DNA from 4 places in the Arthrobacter sp. PAMC25284 genome. Region 1 is predicted to be linked to each of the others. Evidence: riboswitches for the same ligand, from Rfam matches in the RefSeq annotation. Region 1 holds a riboswitch; each other region holds the start of a gene.
What was found. A riboswitch is a leader RNA that binds a small molecule or an ion and turns the genes downstream of it on or off. The one in region 1 is predicted to bind cyclic di-AMP.
Positions count from the first base shown of each region.

Region 2: linked by a shared signal. The riboswitch ahead of KY499_RS01315 (NlpC/P60 family protein) and the one ahead of KY499_RS07520 (NlpC/P60 family protein) in region 1 are both predicted to bind cyclic di-AMP.
Region 3: linked by a shared signal. The riboswitch ahead of KY499_RS09635 (hypothetical protein) and the one ahead of KY499_RS07520 (NlpC/P60 family protein) in region 1 are both predicted to bind cyclic di-AMP.
Region 4: linked by a shared signal. The riboswitch ahead of KY499_RS08590 (M23 family metallopeptidase) and the one ahead of KY499_RS07520 (NlpC/P60 family protein) in region 1 are both predicted to bind cyclic di-AMP.

Region 1 is NZ_CP080382.1:1,622,548-1,627,826, forward strand. It holds gene KY499_RS07510 (cation diffusion facilitator family transporter) at 1-384, shown strand, start outside; gene KY499_RS07515 (hypothetical protein) at 675-1,364, shown strand; gene KY499_RS07520 (NlpC/P60 family protein) at 1,973-2,755, opposite strand; cyclic di-AMP (ydaO/yuaA leader) riboswitch at 2,759-2,970, opposite strand; gene KY499_RS07525 (DUF305 domain-containing protein) at 3,922-4,356, shown strand; gene KY499_RS18545 (DUF305 domain-containing protein) at 4,280-4,531, shown strand; gene KY499_RS07530 (F510_1955 family glycosylhydrolase) at 4,610-5,279, shown strand, end outside.
Region 2 is NZ_CP080382.1:273,174-278,452, reverse strand. It holds gene KY499_RS01320 (serine hydrolase) at 1-721, opposite strand, end outside; gene KY499_RS01315 (NlpC/P60 family protein) at 1,068-1,733, opposite strand; cyclic di-AMP (ydaO/yuaA leader) riboswitch at 1,738-1,904, opposite strand; gene KY499_RS01310 (hypothetical protein) at 2,128-2,412, shown strand; gene KY499_RS01305 (trans-acting enoyl reductase family protein) at 2,476-3,696, shown strand; gene KY499_RS01300 (low temperature requirement protein A) at 3,750-4,961, opposite strand.
Region 3 is NZ_CP080382.1:2,084,727-2,090,005, forward strand. It holds gene KY499_RS09620 (HAMP domain-containing sensor histidine kinase) at 1-875, shown strand, start outside; gene KY499_RS09625 (transposase) at 1,027-1,473, shown strand; gene KY499_RS09630 (IS3 family transposase) at 1,437-2,480, shown strand; cyclic di-AMP (ydaO/yuaA leader) riboswitch at 2,669-2,833, shown strand; gene KY499_RS09635 (hypothetical protein) at 3,054-3,650, shown strand; gene KY499_RS09640 (bifunctional glycosyltransferase family 2/GtrA family protein) at 3,774-5,201, shown strand; gene KY499_RS09645 (glycosyltransferase family 39 protein) at 5,202-5,279, shown strand, end outside.
Region 4 is NZ_CP080382.1:1,864,786-1,870,064, reverse strand. It holds gene KY499_RS08605 (MFS transporter) at 1-421, shown strand, start outside; gene serC (phosphoserine transaminase) at 443-1,573, opposite strand; partial or broken gene KY499_RS08595 (metal-dependent transcriptional regulator) at 1,884-2,580, shown strand; cyclic di-AMP (ydaO/yuaA leader) riboswitch at 2,700-2,937, shown strand; gene KY499_RS08590 (M23 family metallopeptidase) at 2,942-3,754, shown strand; cyclic di-AMP (ydaO/yuaA leader) riboswitch at 3,904-4,063, shown strand; gene KY499_RS08585 (NlpC/P60 family protein) at 4,325-5,083, shown strand.

The sequences.
Region 1 (5,279 bases):
GACGGCTTCACGTCCCTCGCAGTAGTTGCGGGAGTGATCGGTGTGTGGCTCGGCTTCCCGCTGGCGGATCCGATCATCGGCATCCTTATTTCAGTGGCAATTTTCGTTCTTCTCTGGGGCACCGCCCGGGACATCGGCCGCAGGCTGCTCGACGGCGTCGACCCGGACCTGCTGGACCGCGCGGAAGCGGCCATCGCCCCGGTGGCACCGCCGTCGTCGACCGTTCGGCTCCGCTGGAGCGGCCACCGGCTGCACGTGGAAGTCACCGCACCGGTGGACCCGGAATGGACCATGGCAGAGCTCTCCGGACTCAGCCGCTCGGTCGAACAGGCCGTGCGGGCGGATGTACGCAACGTGGGGTCGGTCGTCGTCGTGGCCCGGTAGGGCCGGCGCCCTGTTCCGGGATGACGCACCGAGCGGTCAGTCGGCGAGTGCTCGTGATCGTCTGGCGAACGTGGCTCGGGACGTGACGCTCGCGCTGGCAGCGCGGCAGCAACGGAAAAACTGTGAGTCTGGAGGTAGCCCCGAAAGGCGTGACCCGTCGCAGTGTTGCCGCGGTGAATGATCTGCTTTCAAGGCTCGGCGAGACCGCGGGCTGCGTCGGCGGTCTCGGGGGTGAGGGCGTATGCGTTCGACACCTGTGGACGTTTGGTCAGGCAGGACTAGAATGAGCCATGCCCACGACCGGCCGAGTTGTCTCCGTTGCGGTGCTGCTGGCCGTCGAGGCAGGACTGGCGCTGCTGGCGGTGCTGGTCCACTTCGAATTTATGAGGATTTACGGCATTGTCACCGACACCGCGCTCGAGGGACTCACTTGGGGGTTGACGGCCGGCCCCTCCGGACTCGCACTCGGTCTGGTCGCGGTGGTTGCCATTGTCGGCTTGGTGCTCGCGCCGCGACTGTGGATGCGGCTGACGGCCATGGCCATTCTGGTTCTCATGCTGCTCGGCATGCTCGCCGTCACCCCCGCGGCACTGCAGCGGAAGACTGAGGCGCAGTTCGGCTCCACTCCGCAATGCGTGAGCGAGGGCTCGGCAGAGCCCATGGCCACTGCAGATCGTGAGGCCCAGCGGGCGTTCGACTCCATCAGTCACATCGGGCTGTTCAACGGTGGCGGCGTAAATGGTGTCGGCGGCTGTGAACGCCGGCTAGTGCTCTCAGAAGACATCGACGTGTTGCAGCACTATCGTGCAGCGTTGCCAGCGGCGGGCTGGGAAGTGGTCGAGGACGACGGGCGCCACCTGCGGGCCCAGCGTAATGGCCTGGCGTTCGAAGTGATGCCCTGCTCTGGAGGAGGCGGTGTCGTCTGGGCAGGAAGCGACGACGGCCCCGCGAACGAAATACGAATGGGCTGTGCCCAATAGTGAGATGGGACTGCCCCGGTTTTTGTTGACACAGTGTCTCGAAACCCAGGTGCCTCGAAGAATATGCCACGCCAGACAATGCAAAGCCTGGGAATGCAAGGCTTGGGAATGCGACACCGAGCGTTCAAATAAAACCGCCACGGGGCCCTAAAACATATAGGGTTGGGTCACGCATAGCCCGCAGTGCGATCCGGGCGGAGACCCCTGTCAACCGTCGAACAGGAGCGGTTAGCGCGGTCGTAGCTGATTTTGCCCGTCGTGGCATATATCTGATTCGGGGGCCGAAGGTGCCGCTTTGCGACGCCGCGGCCCATCATCGCAGGCGCTCCGCCCAGGCTTCAATCGGCTCGTGCACCGGACGACCATCCGGACCACCCCGGAATGACGAACCGGACCTGCGAAATCGAAGACCCGTTCTCGCCGATGACCTGACGGCTGACGATGTCGGACTGCCCGTACTTCCCTGCAGTACTGGCTGGCTATCGCCGCGTCCGGCGTGGGCTGCGGGCATCCCGGTGCCAGTGACACACCAAGGGCCGGTGAGCCGCCACCCCCAAGGCAGCGGTTTACCGGCCCTCATGTGGCTGGGTGCTGAGGCGGGTGCGTACTCAGGCGCCCGCGCGGACAAACGTGACAGGCCCGGTGGCGGTCAGCCAGGACAGCGGGTGCACAACAGTCTGGTTCTTGCCGTTCATGCCGGAGCTCAGCACCTGGCCGTTGCCGACGTAGATGCCGATGTGGCCGGGTTGGATTACCATGTCGCCGGGCTGCGCGTTGCCGACGACTTTGCCATAGCCCATGAACTGCATCGGCGCCAGGTCCCCCACTGGAATGCCGGCAGCGCCAAGGGCCTTTTCAACCAGGGCGGTGCAGTCCTGGATCATGCCCAACTGGGCGTACGCGGCGGAGACCATCGCAGCGCCGACTCCGCTTGCTGCGGCCGGGGCTGCGGCCGGAGCGGCCGCGGCAGCCGCGACCTGGCCCTTCGACTGGACGGTTACCCGCGGGGCCGCCTGAACTGCAGCGGCCGCCGTGGCCTGCGGAGCGGGCGCTGCGGCTGCCGGCTTTGGCGCTTCAACAACAGGTGCCGGCGTGGTGCTGACCGCGGTGCGGTCAAACGAAATCGCGACGGACGAGTCGGCGTTGAGCGGCGCCTGCACCTGGCCGGTCACTTCGAGGCTCGAAACGGAGGCCGAGTTCCGCTTGACGGGCGTTTCTGCGGCTTGGGCCGCCATGCCGCCGCTCAGCACGAGGCCAGAGGCGGCCACAACGACGGCGGCCTGCCGCCCTGCTCCCCCGGCGTTGTCGGCGAGAGCTTTGGAGAATACAGCGAGGGGGTTGGTGTGGACGGTGACGGCGCGACGGCGCCCGGAAATTTTTCGTGCGGACATGAAGGAACCTCTCCCTGTGCCTGCGGGGTTAGCTGTCGGATTCGGATGGGAGACACCCGGCCGTGACCTGCAGGAGCGCAATGCTGCTCCTACTGCAAGGGCACGGCTTCACCCCAAGGCCGGCGCTAAGGCCAGCCAAACGTGGTTTCCCCGTCTCTGCCAGACGATGTAGCAATCGGACCCCGGGCAGCGGCAGAGTTAGGCAATTTGCTCGGAGGTGCCAGCCTCGATGAACACCGGCACGTATTCGACCGTAGTCGGATTTTCCGCGGATGTCACATTCGGATAACGACGCCGACCCCCTGGACAGAGGCCACGCAAGCCGTTGTGCACGTATACCCCATGGGGGTATAATCATCACGTCGTCCGATCACCCTGCGGGAAAGGTAACGCCCAGCGCCGGAAGGTACGGTTGGAACTGAATGGGCGCGGCCCGCGTTAGATCTCGTGGGGCAACCGGACCGTCCCGCGGGTACGCTTGAGTGAGTCAATTTCGGCTGGAAGGAGGAAACCTGATGTCCGTTGCCCTGATCAGCCGTACTTCGGCGTTCCTTCGCCGAGTCGGCTTGCTGGCCTCCCTGCTTGCCCTAGTCGCCGGAATATTCGGGATGCACATTATTGCCGGTGCCCACCCTATGGCGGCATCCGGGGCTGCCCACACCGCGCAAGCACTTCCCGCGGCCCACGCGCCGGCAGCTGGCCACAGCGGCCACGCCATCGGAACCGGCGCCGGCCTAGTTGCCGGCCCTGCCCCAGCCGAATCGACGTCGCTCCCGGCACCATCCGGGTCTGGACTTTCATGCGTTGGACAGGGAGGGTGCGCCGAGATGGCGGCGATGGAGGCGGCCTGCATGCCGCTGCCCGGAACCGCCGCAATGTCGGCCCCGGTGCCCGGCAGCACCCCCTTCGGTGACGTAGCCCGCGGTAGCCGTCAACCGGACTTTACCGCCTACGTGCATCCGACCAGGACTCCGTCCCCCGGGGACCTTTGCATCAGCCGGACGTAAACGGGCTGCGCCGCGCCGCCTTGCTCCGGCGCGAACATGCTTCGCTATCCCCGGCGCGCACGCGCCGTTTACACGCCCCTTGCCCGGGCGTGATTCGCTGGCCGGTGACCATACCCGCCCGGCTTGTCCCCGCAACGATCCTGAAGGACCCGCATTCCCATGAAGAAATCTATGACTATTTCCGCCACCCTGTTCGCGGCCGCCCTGGCCCTGACCGGTTGCTCGGCCGGGACCGGTGCTGCCGACAGCAGCATGCCGGGCATGAACCACGGCAGCTCCGACATGCCGGCCACCGCAGCCCCGCTGGATACCGTGACTAACAACGCGGCCGACACGATGTTCGTTCAGGGCATGATCCCGCACCACAGCCAGGCCGTGGAGATGAGCGACATCATCCTCCAGAAACAGGACATCGATCCGCAGGTCACGGAGCTCGCCAACAAGATCAAAGCCGCCCAGGCCCCCGGAAATCGGCACCATGACCGGGTGGCTGAAGACGTGGAACGAACCCGAACAGATGGACGCCGGGCACGGTATGACCGGCATGATGAGCCAGAGCGACCTGGACAAGCTCAAGGCCGCACAGGGAACTGACGCGTCCAGGCTGTTCCTGACGCAGATGATCGCGCACCACCAGGGGGCCGTGATGATGGCAAAGACGGAGGAATCCGACGGCCAAAACGCCGACGCGCTCGCCTTGAGCAAGGAGATCATCACGTCCCAGGAAGCTGAAATCCAGGAAATGCAGACACTGCTCGGTTCCCTCTAGCCGGCGCCGCAGCCGCGCCGGCACCAAGCGTGACCGGCGCGGCATCCCACTTTCCTTATCCCCTGTTTGGAGCCCTCCATGCCTTTCTTCCTCCGCCGGCGACCCCATGCTGCGGCCCTCACTGTCGCGGCAGCCGCCTCGATTCTTGTTCTCTCCGCCTGCACTCCGGCAGCCACTGATTCGCGTCCCGGCACCGGATCAGACACCTCTGCAGCAGCAGCCGTGTCCGGGTTGCCGAGCGCTCATGTCCATGGGCTGAGCGTCAACGGCGAAACCGGCCAGGTACTCCTGGCCACCCACGAAGGGTTATTCGACGTCTCTGGCAGCCCTGCGGTCAAAATCGGACCGACCAACGACTACATGGGGTTCACCGCGACCATGGACCCGGACGTCTTCTATGCCTCGGGTCACCCAGGCGCGGGGTCGGACCTGCCCAACCCGTTGGGGCTGATCAAGACCACCGACGGCGGCAGGACCTGGCAGCAGCTCTCTCGGCAGAAGGAATCCGACTTTCACGCCCTCGCCGCCACGAAGTCCGGCATTGTCGCGTTCGACGGGACGATGCGGACCAGCGCGAACGGCAGCACGTGGCAGACTGTCGCCGCGGACTTCACGCCGGCAGTGCTGGCCGGGCACCCGGACAGTGACACCGTTCTGGCCACCACCCGTGACGGTGTCCAGCGCTCCACCGACGGCGGCACCACGTGGGAGTTGAATGCGTCGGGCCCCGTGATCCAGTTCGTTGCCT
Region 2 (5,279 bases), 1.3 Mb from region 1:
GGTCCGTCAGCGCCCCCTGACCGGATTCAACCCGGTGGTACAAGGCGGCCGCGGCGAGGATCTTGCCCGTGCTGGCAGCCACGAACCCGGACGGAACCCCGTACTCATGAACAGCATCGTCGATGGCGTCGTCCGAGACATCGATCAGGGCAATTCCCAGGTCATAGGAAGTGTTGGCCGCGATGATGGCATTGATCCGTTCCTCCAGCTGGGGGCCTATCGGCGTCACCGCGCGTGCGGGTATAACGTCGCCGTCCCGGGGGCTGGGATCCTCAGCGGGCGCCGTCGTGGCCGTGTTCATAGGTCCCGGACCCGCAGGACCGGAAGGGACCACCACGCCGGGTGTGACCTGCGGAAAAACGGCCGGGGCGGGGGCAGTTGCCGTGCGCGGCAGAACGAAGGCTGGCGGGCGCGCGTCGGTGCCGGCGGCGGACATTGCGCCGGAGCCGGACTCTGGCGCCGCACTGGACCTGCCCGCCGGCGCCGGTCCGGCCTGGACCGTTGCGTACACGGTGCTGGCGGTGAGCAGGGTCAGCGCGGTGAGGACGGCGAGCAGCATCCGCGGCCGCAGTGCGGCCGGACGAATTGATGTGCGCTGGGCAGCGGGTTGAACGCCGGCGGACAGGTGCCGGGCGCCCTCCATGTGACTGCCGCGGGCATGGCGCCCGGGCAGATCGTTGGGCTGAACCGCAGGTTGCCGGATGGAGTGCTTTGCAGGCATGATCTCTCCCCCCAAGTATCTGGCCGCGGGGGGCCACTAGGGTCCCTGCATTCTGCATCCGAAGAGAAACGCCTGCAAGAGCCCAACCCTTGGAAATCCTGTAGTCCGCCCCGCCTATTGGCCCGGGCCCAAGGATTCTCGGGCAGAATTTCCCCCGGCGCCGTGTTCTGGAGGGGCATCTTGGGGCGCGTTCCGGCGGATGGGCCTGATCGGTGAGTGCTGGCTTTACATCCATCCGGTGCTGCCGGGAGCGGGAAGTCCCCTGCTCAGGGACGCGTCGGTCCGGACCAGCCTCCGGCCACTCGAGGTCCGGACTTTTGGCAACGGCTCCGTGCTGCTGCGCTGCTTAGGCGCGGACGAACGTCACGCCGCCGGTGGCGGTGAGCCAGGACAGCGGGTGCACAACAGTCTGGTTGGCACCGTTCATGCCACTGCTGATGACCTGGCCGTTCCCGGCGTAAATCCCCACGTGGCCGGACTGGACGACCATGTCACCGGGCTGGGGATCGCCGACGACGGTGCCGTGGTTCAGGAACTGGCGGGGACCGAGATCGCCGACCGGCTTTCCGGCTGCACCAAGAGCCCTTTCCACCAGGACAGTGCAGTCCTGGGTCATTCCCAGCTGGCCATAAGCAGCGGCGAGCATCGTCGCGTTGCGGCCGCCTGCCGGGGCTGCAGCCGGAGCAGCGGCCGGGGCTGCCTGAATTGCTACTGCCGCCTTCGGAGCGGCCGCCCGAACGGGGGCGGCCGGAGCTGCTGCCACAGGCTTGGGCTGTTCAACGACGGGTGCCGCCGTGGAGGCGACGGCGGGGCGTTCGAAGCTGATCTGGACCGTTGAATCAGCACTAACGGGTGCTGCGACCTGGGTCGCAAGATTAAGGGTCGAGGCCGGGGCGGCGGCCTGCTCGGCGGGGGCGCCGGCGGCGTTGGCTGCAATTCCGCTGGCCAGGATCATGCCCGATGCAGCGGCGAGAACGGCGGCTTGGCGCGCGAAAGTATTGATTGAAGACATAGCTGTAACCTCTCCCAATGCCTGCGAGGTGAGCTGTCGGATTCGGATGGGAGGCACCCGGCCGCGTCTGGGCCCGTCATGCGGGCACTGTGCGGCTTCACCCCAAGACCGGCCAGGTGGCGGGTCGGAAGTGGTTTCCCCGTCTCTGCCGGACGTTGGTTCTGGATGTCCCCGCGGCCGCGGCAGAGTTAGGCAATCGGCTGGGGAGCGCCCGAAAAGAAGATAACGGGCTGATAACTACAATACCGACCCGGAGGCCTATTGTCACATTAGGGTAACGAACGGCGTGGCGGTCGTTATCAACTCGATTTGTATCGTAGGCAAACGCCCTGGGACTGCCGGGTCCCTGGCATAGGATGGTGCCATCAGCCCGTCCCGGTACCGGAGGCCCCAAATGCCCAGTCCCTGCGTCGCCATCTGCCAGTTGAGTGCCCAGCCTCGGGAGGACTTCAACGTCAATACCGAGATGCTGATCCTGGAGGACCGGGAAGTTCATGTGGGAACCTGGGATGCCGAGCCCCGCGACGGCGGCTTTGATGCCCATGTCCTCAACGACCGGGCGGACGCGATGGGATTTATGGTGGTCACCGACTGGGAGTATCTGGACGGCAGGGCCTACGCGGTGGTGGAACGACGCCGGGGCAAGGTGCCCACAGGAGCATCGGACGGGCCTGGTTAGTCCCGGCCCAACGGCACGACTCCCACGACTCCCACGACTCCCACCGGAACAGAGCCCCGGCCTATGAACCAGCCCCTCGACCTCATCGTTTTCGGTGCCACGGGCTTTACCGGCCGTCTCGTGGCCGAATACCTTCAGCGCACCTATGGCACCGGCAACACGCTTCGTTGGGCCCTGGCCGGCCGCGATCCGGTGCGGTTGGCGGCGGTACGTGACGCGATCGGCGCAGATCCGGGGCTGCCGCTGCTGAGCGCCAATGCGGCGGACCCGGACACCATGACCGGGCTGGCGGCACGCACGCGCGCCGTGCTCAGCACTGTCGGCCCCTATCAGCGCCACGGCGAGGCACTGGTGGCCGCCTGCGCTGCTGCCGGCACCGACTACGTCGATCTCTGCGGCGAGCCGGTGTGGATGGCGGCCATGATCCCGCGATTGCAGGCTCCGGCGTCGGCGAGCGGCGCGCGGATCGTATTCTCCTGCGGCTTCGATTCGATTCCCTTTGACCTCGGCGTTATGTTTCTGCAAAACCAGGCGATGCACCGTTTCGGCGAGCCGCTGGTGCGCGTGCGTGGCCGCGTGTGCGCGATTCAGGGTGGGCTCTCAGGCGGCACGATCGCCAGCGCGCTGGCCACTGTCGAGCAGCTGCGGCGCGATCCCGCCGCGGCGCGCACCATGGCAGACCCGTTCGCGCTGACGCCGGGTTTTCGCGGCCCGGCGCAGCCTGACAGCGCTGGGGCCGAGTATGACGACGCGGCCGGCGGCTGGACGGCGCCCTTTCTGATGGCGCCGATTAACACCAAAAACGTGCACCGCACCAATGCGCTTCGCGGCCACCCCTGGGGCCGGGACTTCGTCTACGACGAACGCATGCTGACCGGCGGCGGCGAAAGCGGCAAGGCACGCGCCCGCCGGATGGCGCTGACGAACCGGCTGCAGGAGCGGCTGCTCGGCTTTGCCCCGTCACGCAAACTGCTGCAGCGCTTCGTGCTGCCCAGGCCGGGCATGGGGCCGGATGCGCGGGAGCGCGAAAGCGGGAGCTACGAACTGCTGTTCATTGGCGAGACGACCGACGGCACCGAGCTGCGGGCCCGGGTCAGGGGTGATGCAGACCCCGGCTACGGATCAACGTCGAAGATGATCAGCGAGAGCGCACTGTGCCTGCTGCAGGACGTGGACCGCAAGGAAACTGCGGGCGGGGTCTGGACCCCGGGAGCAGCGATGGGGACGGCGCTGCTGCGGCGCCTGCAGGCCAGCGCCGGGCTCGAATTCACGATTGTCGCTTGATGATGGGACGGACAGTGTGAAGGTATCGTCGCTGTCAGATTTCTTGTTGAACCTTAGTGGTTGGCAACTTCGTCCCGGTCGCCTTCGCGGTGGGCCTTGATGCTGTCGGCGATCGCCATGGCGACGAGTACCAGCACGCTGAGGGCCGCCGCGCCGAGTTTCGGCAGCGGCAGGGTCGCCACGGTGAGGATGGCCAGCGTGAGGAACGCCACGGGCCGGGACGCCGGCAGATCCCCGTCAACCCGCCACAGGTACCAGCCCTGGGCGAGGACAAATGTGGCGGGGCCGCCGAAGATCATCAGGTTGGTAAATACATCGGTCTGCTCCAGCGGGTGGGCAATCGCGATCTCGTCGCCAACGGCCGCCAGGATCAGGCCCGCCACCATGCCCATCAGCGCGTAGATGGCCATACGGCTAAGCCGGGCCGGGTCTGAGCTCTTCTTCAGCGTCTCCATCGTGACCCCCTCGGAGCGGCGGAAGTAGCTCCACCACAGCGCAATGGTGCCGATGATCGCCACGCCGGTGGCGACGACTGCGGGCACGTCCAGCTTGGCCCCGACCAGGCTGGAGCCGGAAACGAGGATCGTGTCGCCCAGCGCGATGAGGAGGAAGAGCCTGCATCGCTCGATGAGATGCTCCCCGACAAAGGGAAAGTCCCGGGTGTCCGTCTTCCGCCCCGGAAGCGGATGCGCGGCGACGAATCCGAGCAGGTCGATCAAGGTCGCAACACCCCACAGCGCGAGCCTGAGTTCGCCCTCCGCGATAGCGCCGCCGATCCACAGCACGGCCGTGCCAAGCGTCCAGATCAGCGTCCGCCCGTGGTGATCGTGCATGATCCGCTCCAGCCCGAGCCGGAGCGCCCAGAGGTTCCTCCCGACCTGAATGGTGAGATACACGCCAACGAAGAGCCAGCCGCCTTCGCCGAAGGCATCCCCCAGCGCCCCGTTCATAAACAGCGCGAGGGTCATCACGGCCAGCAGGAGCCAGCGAACCGGGTTCCTCTCGGTGTCCGTCAGGGAGGCGATCCAGGTCGTGAAGGACCAGACACTGAAGACCGCAAGGAACAGGATGGCCGTCTGCGCCGCTCCCACCCAGTCCCGGTGCTCAAGCAAATGATGCGAGAGCTGGTTCAGCGCGAAGACATAGACCAGATCGAAGAGGAGTTCCAAGGGCCGGACCTCAGTGTTCTCCGGGTGCCTGGTCAGGCCGGCAGCGCTCTTGTTTCCCGCGGTGCCGTCGTGCGCCTCGTGGTCAGGTTCCTGCATGGTGCCCTCCTGGGTAGGCCGGCCGAGGAGGCCTGAGCAGACATCTCCGCCTGCGCGTCCCCCTCGGATCCGCCCGGCCGTGCTGGGTACTGTGCGCTGAGTACAGTGCGTTGCGTACAGTTTGCCACGCGCCGCCTCAGGGATGCCGCCTCAAGCGGAGCCGGAATTGGCGAATGCGTGCAAAAACTCCAACATAAGTTACCGGTCAGTAGATTTATCGCCGCAAAGGCGTTGCACAAGTGTGCAGACATGACCCGTCAGCGGATGCCCTTTCCTAGCATTGGGAAATGGAGGTGAGCCGGATCACAGCGGGGGCAG
Region 3 (5,279 bases), 460 kb from region 1:
CGAAGGTTTCGCGGCTCCCGCTCGACGCCGGCGAAGTGGCCCTGGCGGTGCGCGTTCCGCCGTCGGCAGCCCACCCCGGCACCGAAGTCGGCAGCGTGGGCTACGCCCTGAATAAGATGCTGGACAACGTCTCCAATGCGCTCGAGGCCAGGCAGGAGAGCGAGATGAAGGTACGCCAGTTTGTGGCCGACGCTTCGCACGAACTGCGGACGCCCCTCACCGCGATCCGCGGCTACACGGAGCTGATGCGGATGACTGAGCATTTCACGCCGGACGGCGCGAAATCGCTGGCCCGCGTCCAAAGCCAGTCCGAACGCATGACCACACTCGTGGAGGACCTCCTGATGCTGGCCCGATTGGACGAGGGCCAGCCCGTCAAAGTCAGCGACGTCGACCTCACCCAACTCATCATCGAAACGGTCAGCGATGCCAAAGTGATGGCCCCCGACCATATCTGGCAGCTTGAGTTACCGAAGGAACCGGTGGTGGTCCGGGGCGATGCCACGCAACTTCACCAGGTGCTGGCCAATCTGTTGTCAAACGCCCGGAAACATACGCCGCCGGGGACAACGGTGGCCACCGGAATGATGAGATCAGCCGACGGCAGCGCCGTGTTGACCGTTACGGACGACGGCGGCGGCATCGCACCCGACTTCATTGACCGGGTTTTTGCCCGCTTCGCGCGTGCGGATGCCTCCCGAAAGAACCCCGTGACCATTCCCGCCGCTGCCCCGACAGCGCCGACCGCCGAAGGGACCAGCGGGCTGGGATTGTCTATTGTGCAGTCGATCGTGGCGGCCCACGGCGGGTCCGTCAGCGTGACGTCCCGGCCGGGCCGGACGGAATTCGCCGTTCGCCTGCCTGCGGCGCCCTAAGCCTGGCCGTAGCACGGGCTGTAGCAATGGCTCCCGGGCGCCGTTTCGATGGTTCCCTGCCCACACGACGAATCGCCCCTGTGTGTCAGGCTGTTGTGTGACAGGTTCTCTGTCGGCTCGGCCTGATCACGGGGGCGGGGAAAGGTCCGTCATGGATTTTGTTGTCCCTGTCCGTCGCTCCGGGAGGAGCCACTTCACTCTCGAGCAAAAGCACGCGATTCTGGATGAGTACGAGAAGTGCCTGGAGCGTGGGTCCCGGATCGCGTTCTGCCGGGCTGTGGGTATCGGCGATAACACCGTCCGGCTCTGGGTCCAGCAACGCGAGGCCGGGGAGCTGAGGTCCAGCATCAAGCAAGGGAACGAGGACCAGCGGTTGAACGCAGGCGACAAACAGCAGCTTAAGCGGGTGTTGAAGGAGAACGAGATCCTCAAGGCCAAGCTGGCCCGGGCCGAGGCGGCGGTGGACATTCTGGGAAAAGCTTCCGCGCTCTTGGACGCCATGGCCAAGAGCGCGGCGGCGACCGATCCGGTGCTGGAAGAACCGGAGCCGGGCCGGCCGGAGTGGTTGGTGCCAAAGTCTGGAAAGACATCGCCCTGACCTTCGCCGGCAATCTGATCACGGCGGGCTGGTCAGCGGTGAAGACCTGCGCCCTGCTGGGCCTCCACCGCACCACCTGGTACCGGCATCTGAGTCCTCCTGTCCCGGCAGGGGTCACCGTGCCGCGCCGTGACCGGGCTTACCCGAACCGGATCACCACGGCCGAGGCTGAGGAGTTCATGGAGCTGCTCAACTCCGAGGACTACGGGAATCTCTCGGTCACCCAGGCCTATTATCGGATGCTCGACGCCGGGTACTGCTCCTTCTCGATTGCGGCAGCCCACCGGATCGTCGCCGCGCACGGGCAGAACGGGGACCGCCGCGCACTACGCGGCGGCACGGGCCCGGGACGGGTCAAGCCGGTCCTGGTCGCGACGGCCCCGAACCAGCTCTGGAGCTGGGACATCACCATGCTCCACGGCTCCGGCAAACACACGTACAAGCTCTACACAATCATCGACGTCTACTCCCGCAAGGTCGTTGGGCACCGGGTCGAACACGGAGAAACAGCGGCCCTGGCGGCCGCTCTCATCAGGGACGCGGTCGCGGGAAACCGGCAGCGCCCCGCGGTGCTGCATGCCGATAACGGGGGCCCGATGCGCGCCGGCACGACCTTGGACCTCGCCCGGTCTCTGGGCATCGAACTCTCCTACTCCCGCCCGCGGGTTTCCAACGACAACCCCTACTCGGAATCCCTGTTCAAGACGGTCAAATATGACCTCGACTTCCCCCCACGGTTCCAGGATCTCCAGCACGCCCGGGCCCACATGGCCGCGTTCCTGGCGGACTACAACGCCAACCACCGCCACAGCGGCCTGAACTACTACACGCCGGACACCGTCCACCACGGGCTCGTCGAACAGGCCCGCAGGCAACGGCAGGCAACACTGGACGCCTGCCACGCACGCAACCCCCACAGGTACCGCCGCAAACCGACAGCGCCCGGCGCCCCCGGCCACGCCGGCATCAACTACAAAGAAACCAACCAGCTGTCACAAACAGCTTGATAGATACCGTCGCGACGTCGAGCGTGAACTGAACCGTCGAAGTGGACGCCGACGGACCAGCCGGCGGGCAAGGCGACGCACCGCCGTCGTGCGCTTCGTTATCAAAATGTGACTTAATCCCGAGTGTGCTGTACCGTTTTTAGGGTGCGGCCGCCCCCCTGGAGCCGCATATCCGGATGGACGCCAAGCTCTGCCGCTTCCCGGATTCCGCTGGACCAGGCAGAGGCGGGGAACCCAAAGTTCCCGGGCACAGCGCACCCACGCCCTGGGGTGAAGCCGACACGTGAGTTTCCGTGCGGCCGGATGACCTCATCCGAACCCGACAGCTAACTCCGCCGGTGTTGAGAGGCCAAAATGACGAGATCCACGGCAAAACCGCGCCCCGAAAGCGACCCGACAGAAACCCTTTCCGAGGCCCCGCGGCACCGTACCGACCAGGCCACTCCGGCTTCGGCGCGGTCGCGGTTGGCAGCTGGACTAGGAACGGCCGGCCGACGCGCGGCCGTCGCCGCAGCAGCCTGCGCAGTACTGGTTGGTGTCGGCGCTGCAGGACAGGCAACCGGCACAGGCGGCATGCCAACCGTCAGCGACACGAGCCTGCAGGCATCCGCCCTGAGCGCCAATCCGCTGCCGAAGCTGGACTTCGAGACAGTGCAGGACACTGAGCCCGTCGACGCCGGCCCGGAAGAAATTCCGGCAACGGACACCCCCGGCGGCGCAGACGCCAGCCCGGCCGCGACTGAGGAGTCCGAGACGCCGCCGACGGAGGCAGATGAGGTGGCAGCCGCTCCAGCCCCAGCACCAGCACCCGCTTCAGCACCGGCACCCGCCCCCGCCCCGGCACCCATGGCCGTGGCCGTCGATGACCCTGCCGGGGCACAGGCCTACGCCGCCGCCAATCTGGGCGGCTACGGCTGGGACGCCGGCCAAATGCCCTGCCTGCAGAAGCTTTGGACCAAGGAATCCGACTGGAGGACAACGGCCAAGAACCCGAGCAGCGGCGCCTACGGCATAGTCCAGTCCCTGCCCGCCGAGAAGATGGCGAGCGCAGGCACGGACTACCTGACCAATTACCGGACCCAAATCAACTGGGGCCTGAACTACATCAAGCAGCGCTACGGTTCCCCGTGCGGTGCGTTGAACTTCCACTACGCCAACAACTGGTACTGAGCCGGCACCACGAAGCCCGCCCGGAAGGCCCCGAACCGTCCGGTTCGGGGTCTTCCCTTCTTGCACAGCGGGCACACAGGTTGGCCCTAAGACGGTTATAGGTCCCGGCAGCACTGTTGGGGTATGACATTCACGGACCAGGCCACAGGAACACTGCCCCAGCCCGCAGCGACGCCCGCCGGGCCGGCTTCGGAATTCGCCGCAACAGCTACCGCTTTTGATACGGTCCCCGGCAACCGCCGCTCCCCCATTGACACCCGCACGACGGTGCCGGTCCTCGACGTGACAATTCCTGTCTACAACGAAGAGCGGGACCTGGAGGCCTGCCTGCGCCGGCTGCACGCTTACCTGCGGAGCACCTTCCCCCACTCTTTCCGGATTACGGTGGCCGATAACGCCAGCACGGACGGCACCCTCGAGGCCGCTGAACGCGTGGCCCGGGAACTTCGGGAGGTCGCCGTAGTCCATCTGGCCGAAAAAGGCCGCGGAAACGCGTTGCGCAAGGTATGGCTCGTCTCACCCTCTCCCGTCCTGGCCTACATGGACGTGGATCTCTCCACCGATCTTGCAGCCTTGTGCCCCTTGCTGGCCCCCCTCATTTCCGGACACTCGGACCTCGCCATTGGAACCCGCCTCACCCGCAACTCCCGGGTAGTCCGGGGCCCCAAGCGGGAGTTCATTTCCCGCAGCTACAATTTCCTGCTCCAGTCCCTCATGGGGGCGCACTTCAGCGACGCCCAGTGCGGCTTCAAAGCCATCCGGGCAGACGTCGCCCGCCAACTGCTCCCGCACACGCTGGACAACGCCTGGTTCTTCGATACCGAACTGCTGGTCCTGGCCGAAAAATGCGGGCTGCGCGTCCACGAGGTTCCGGTGGACTGGACCGATGATCCCGATTCCAGCGTCGACATCGTCCAGACGGCCGTGGCCGACCTGCGCGGTATGGCCAGGCTGAGCCGGGACCTTGTCTCCGGACGTATCCCTGTCGACGAACTCCGTGCCGCCCTCGCCCGAGGTCCGCTCCCGGCGGCCTCCCGACCACAGGAACAAAGCCCCGGCGGCAGCCTGTTCGGGCAATTGATCCGCTTTGGCAGCATCGGAATCGCCTCCACGGTGGCGTACCTCGGAATTTTTCTCATCTGCCGTGGCCTCATGGACCCGCAACTGGCCAACTTCCTGGCCCTGCTCATCACCGCTGTCGCCAATACCGCTGCCAACCGGCGCTTCACTTTCGGCATCGAGGGCCGCTCGGAAGCGGCACGCCACCACTTCGAAGGCTTGCTCGTGTTCGGCATCGGGCTGGCTCTGACCTCCGGAGCCCTCGCCGTGCTGCATGGGTTCCCTGCGGCGCCGGCCCCCTGGGTGGAGATCGCCACCGTCACCGCGGCCAATCTGGCCGCTACCGCCATCAAATTCCTGCTGTTCCGGCACGTGGTCTTCGTCCGCCGGGGCCGCCTCCCCGCCACAGTCGCCGCCCCGGCCCCAGCCACCGCTGGCCTGACCCCAGGCGCCGTTGACACTTCCAACCTTCAGACAGAAACGGCCAAGTAAATGACCGCGACCATCAACCCCACTGCCGGCAGCCCGTCCGGGGCCCCGGCCACCGCCCCGGAGCCGCGCTCCACCGCA
Region 4 (5,279 bases), 240 kb from region 1:
GACGAATTACTTCTGGTTCGGTGTGGCGCTGGTTCCGGTGGGGTTCTTTGCGATCACCATGATGACCAGCGCCAACGGGTATGTCCAAACGACGACGGATCCCGTGATGCGCGGCCGGGTGATGGCCCTCTACATGGCCATTTTTATGGGTGGTACGCCGATCGGGGCGCCGTTCGTGGGCTGGGTGGCTAACGTGTCCGGTGCGCGCTGGTCCATGACCGTCGCGGCGGCGTCAGGCCTGATCGCGGCCCTGATCGGTCTGCTGTGGATCATCAGGGCCAAGCGACTGCGCATCCGGTTCGACGCCCGCGCCCGCGGGCGCCGCCGCTTCCGCGTCGAATCGGGCCGCAGCACAGGTGCCGGCCAGAATCCCGACGGCGCCGCCCGGGCAGAAGGCCCGGACGACGCCGTCGAACAGTGACGCTTCAGCGTCCGGCGGATGCTACTTCCTGAGCTCACCCACGACGAAGTCGATGCAGTCCAGCAGCGCCGACACATCGTTGGGGTCGATCGCCACGAAGGTGGCGATACGGAGCTGGTTGCGTCCCAGTTTGCGGTAGGGCTCGGTGTCCACGATGCCATTGGCGCGGAGCACCTTGGCGATGGCCGAGGCATCCACCGATTCATCGAAGTCGATGGTCGCAATGACGTTGGAGCGCTCTTCGGCAGCAGCCACGAACGGCGTCGCGTAGCCGGATGCTTCGGCCCAGCGGTAGATCCGCCCGGCGGAGTCGGCCGTCCGGGCCGCGGCGAAGTCCAGACCGCCGTTGGCGTTGAGCCACTGCACCTGGGCATCCAGGGTGACCAGGGTGGCCAGCGACGGCGTGTTGTAGGTCTGGTTCAGCCGCGAGTTGTCAATGGCCGTCTGGAGGTCCAGGAAGTCGGGAATCCAGCGGTCGCTCGCCTTGATCCGGGCGGCCCGCTCCAGAGCGGCGGGGGAGAACAGGCCGAGCCACAAGCCGCCGTCGGACGCGAAGTTCTTTTGCGGAGCGAAGTAGTACACATCGGTTTCGGCGACATCAACGGCGAGGCCACCGGCCGCCGACGTCGCATCGACCAGCATGAGCGATCCTGCGTCAGCACCGGAAACGCGCTGGACCGGGGCCGCAACGCCGGTGGACGTCTCGTTCTGCGGCCATGCATAGACGTCCACGCCGGCCTCGGCCTGCGCAGACGGACGGGTGCCGGGCTCGGACGTGATGATCGACGAAGCCGCCAGGAACGGAGCCTTGTCGGTGGCTGCGGCGAACTTCGAACCGAATTCGCCGAAGGACAGGTGCTGTGCCTTGTTCTCCACCAGACCGAAGCTGGCAATATCCCAGAACGCCGTGGAACCGCCGACGCCGAGGACGACTTCGTAACCGTCCGGGGCGCGGAAGAACTCGCTGAGACCTGTCCGGACAGAACCAACCAAGTTCTTGACGGGGGCCTGGCGGTGCGAAGTGCCCAAGAGCGTCGAGGATGCCGCGGCCAGGGCATCCATCTGTTCCGGACGGACCTTGGACGGTCCGGCGCCGAACCGTCCATCCTTCGGCAGGAGGTTCGCGGGAATCGTGATGCTGGTATCGCTCACAGTGGCTCCAATTTTCGGCTGATGCATAGCGTGGCTTGGGACGTGGCTCGGCAGGCGTAGCTGCAACGAAGGCTCCCTATATTCTGCCTGACCGCCGCAGCCAGCACGGAAAGGGTTCGTCACAGTCCGGTCATTGAGGCCAACAGGTGCCAGGAGTGCGGCGGACGGGGCAACCACGGGAACATGATTATCCGGACTAATTCAAAATAGACTAGGATGTGCTGCGGATGTACGGCGGATTCCGCCGGGAGCGGCCTGCCCGCGATACGGTGGGTAGGATGCAAAGACGGCGCTCGAGGAGCTGAGCAGGATGACGGATCTGATCGATACGACGGAGATGTATCTTCGGACCATTTTGGAACTCGAAGAAGAAAACATCGTGGCTCTCCGCGCCCGCATCGCCGAGCGGCTGCGTCATTCGGGCCCGACTGTATCCCAGACCATCGGCCGGATGGAGCGGGACGGGTTGGTTGTTGTTTCACGCGACCGTCACCTTGAACTGACCGAAACCGGCCGCAAACGCGCCATCAGCGTTATGCGCAAGCACCGCCTCGCCGAACGGCTGCTCGCGGATGTGATCGGACTCGACTGGGCCCTATGTCCATGAGGAAGCCTGCCGCTGGGAGCACGTGATGAGCGAGCGCGTTGAGCGCCGGATCTTCGAGATGCTCAGCCACCCGACCGTTTCGCCTTACGGAAATCCGATCCCTGGGCTGGTAGAGCTCGGCGGGCTGCCGCAGCAGGACGGCGCCGACGGCGTCGTGAACCTGCTGGACGCCATGGCCGGTTACCAGTCGGACTCCCGGGTGACCATCAGCCGCCTTGCCGAACCGATTCAAGTGGAACCCGAGCTGCTGCTCCAGCTTGATGAGGGGGGGATTCGTCCCGGCGCCCTTGTTTCGCTGGAACGCGTCGGGGAGTACATTTCCGTCCGGGTTCCCGGCATCACCGGAGCGTTGGAGCTTCCGCCCGAGGTGGCTGCCCATGTCTTCGTGGCCATCGGCTAATCCTGTCCGCTTGCCGAACCTTCCGGCCCCGCTACTGAGTTTGTGGCCGATATCACGGATTTATTACCAAACCGCTTAATCGCCTATAGTTGGTGGCTACTACCGATACCAAAGCGTTACCTGATCCGAAGCCGAACCCTGCCAGCGGATCAGTCGCAGAATCTCCCTCTGGCAGGGGCGGGGGACCCACTTATTGGCTGCTTTTTGCGGCCTTGGGGTGAAGTCCGCCAGCAGCAAGCTCCCCGAACCGCGGAATCCACGGATTCCCGGTCGCCGGAAGCGTGCCACGGCGGACCGGGTCTTTGATCTCTGACCCGAATCCGACAGCTAACTCCGCAGGCCATCCAGAGAGGAACCCTTCTTGACCATCCAGACCGCCAGGGGCCGCCGCCGTGCGACTGGCCCCGCCCCGGCTCCGCGTCAGGCTGTCGCCGTTTCGGACATCCGCCCGCGTGATGCCCATCGTGATGAGCGCCGGGGCCGGCGCAGTCCGTTCCGGCAGGTAACAGAGTTTGCCGCCGCCAGTGGGGTTGGGCAGAAGGCCGGCATCGCCCTGGCCGCTACCGGCCTGATTCTTACGGTGACCGTGCCGGTGACCAGTCCCGTGGTGGCCAGCCCCGGGGCCGCCGTTACCGCTTCGGAATCCCAGGCCGTTACGGCTGAGGCCGCCGCAAAGATCGATTTCAGCCGCACCGCCGTCACCACTAAGGGCGACCCGGACTCGAAGCTGAAGCAGCTGTTGAGTGCCCAGTCTGTCGGCAGCATCACGGCCGCGGCATCGGCCGGTAGCCTTGGCGCGCCCCTGGATCTCCTGACGGCCACGTCCCCGTTTGGCTTCCGCGTCAGCCCGATCACGGGCGGCCCGGGGGAATTCCATCGCGGGCAGGACTACACGATCCAGTGCGGAGCAGCCGTTCGCGCTGCGGCCAGCGGCACGGTAACCTTCGCGGCCTGGCACCCCTTCGGGGGCGGGAACCGGGTTGTGGTAGATCACGGCAACGGCCTCGAGACGACGTACAACCACCTGTCGTCCTCCTCGGTCCAGGTCGGCCAGAAAGTTTCCCGAGGCGAGCTGATCGCCTTGACCGGGACCACCGGCGCCTCCACCGGGTGCCACCTCCACTTTGAGGTCATGGTCAACGGCGATGTTGTGGATCCGCTCGGCTGGCTCTAGGCCAAGCTGATCGGTCGCTCTCGCATTCATCTGACACGCCGTGATCTGAATGTGACATTGAATCCGCACTCCTGTAAAGTCGGGCATGCGCCAAGTTCTCCGAAGTTGGCGCTCTTGAGTGGATTGCCTAGCTCTGCCACCGCTCAAGGTCCGTTCGCATGACATCGTCTGGCAGGGGCGGGGGAACCAATTTTGGCTTTCGAAAGAAGGCCTTGGGGTTAAGTCGCAAAAGCTTCCCAGGAAGCTGCGCGGCCGGGTGACTCCCATCCGAATCCGACAGCTCACCTCGCAGGCATTGGGAGAGGCTACTTTCGTGTCTACACGCCACAAAACTGCGCGCTATCGCGCTGGCGCGGCTCTTCGGAGCCCGCTGAAACCAAGTTCCGCTGTTGCCCTTACCGGCGCCCGGAACAGTTTCCTCAATGCAGTTTCCGCTTTTGGCGCGTCTTCGCAGTACACCCTTCGCTAACTAACCCATTCGGGGCGATCCGGCGTACCCCCAAGATGCCGGAGCGTCCTCAGCCTGCGCCCAAATGCGCGCGGCCCAAGGATCACGAAAGAGAGAACTGAATGACTACTCGTGCAACCGCACGTCACCGCGCCGAGGTCACCAAGACCAACTCGCTCGCCGTCATTGCCAAAGCTGTCGGCGACAACGCCGGCGGCATGGGCCGCCAGGCCGCAGTCATCGCTGCAGCATCCGGCATGGTCCTGACCAGCGGTATCGCAGCCAACGCTGCTGAGACCAACGTTCAGCGTGAATCCACGTCTGCTTCGACACTCGAAGTCCAGTCCTCTGTTGCCCCGGCAACGATCTCGGCTGCTTCAACCATTGCGATTTCCTATGAAAAGCCGGCCGTGTCCACGACGGCGGCCCCCGTTGTGGCCAAGCCTGTTGTCAAGGTGCAGAACTCCAACACCGGCGGCGCGCAGACTGCCACCGCAGGATCTGCCACTGCAGGATCCGCCTCCGCCAGCGTGCCTGCAGGTATCGGCAGCGGCAACGGCGCAAGCATTGCCGCTGCTGCCTACGCACAGATTGGCGTGTCGCAGGACTGCACGGCCCTCGCGTCCAACGCACTTGCGGCAGCCGGCATCAACTACCGCGGCTGGCCGGCAGGCTACCTGTCCCTGGGCCGCACCGTCAGCGCTGCTGAGGCCAAGCCGGGCGACCTCGCCTACTACGCCAATGGCGGTATGGGCCTCGCTCACATCGCTGTCTACGTCGGCAACGGCATGGCTGTCCACGGCGGCTGGAACGGCGGAACCACCGCGCTGTTCAGCGTCAACGTCGGCTCCGGCCCGGTCTTCATCCGCGTCGGCGGCTAGGCTGCAAGTACCGGTTTCTCAAAGAACCCCTGCCCTTCCCGGGCAGGGGTTCTTTGGTTTTCCCGCGCGGCAGCCACGCCGGATATGGATTGAACGTCCGCAGAAGAATTCGGTGATCGGGCACTTGAGTGTTTACTCTTATGGTGTCGATCCATAGCCCGACCATGCAGAGGGCAGCCGGCCCTCGTGCCGCTGG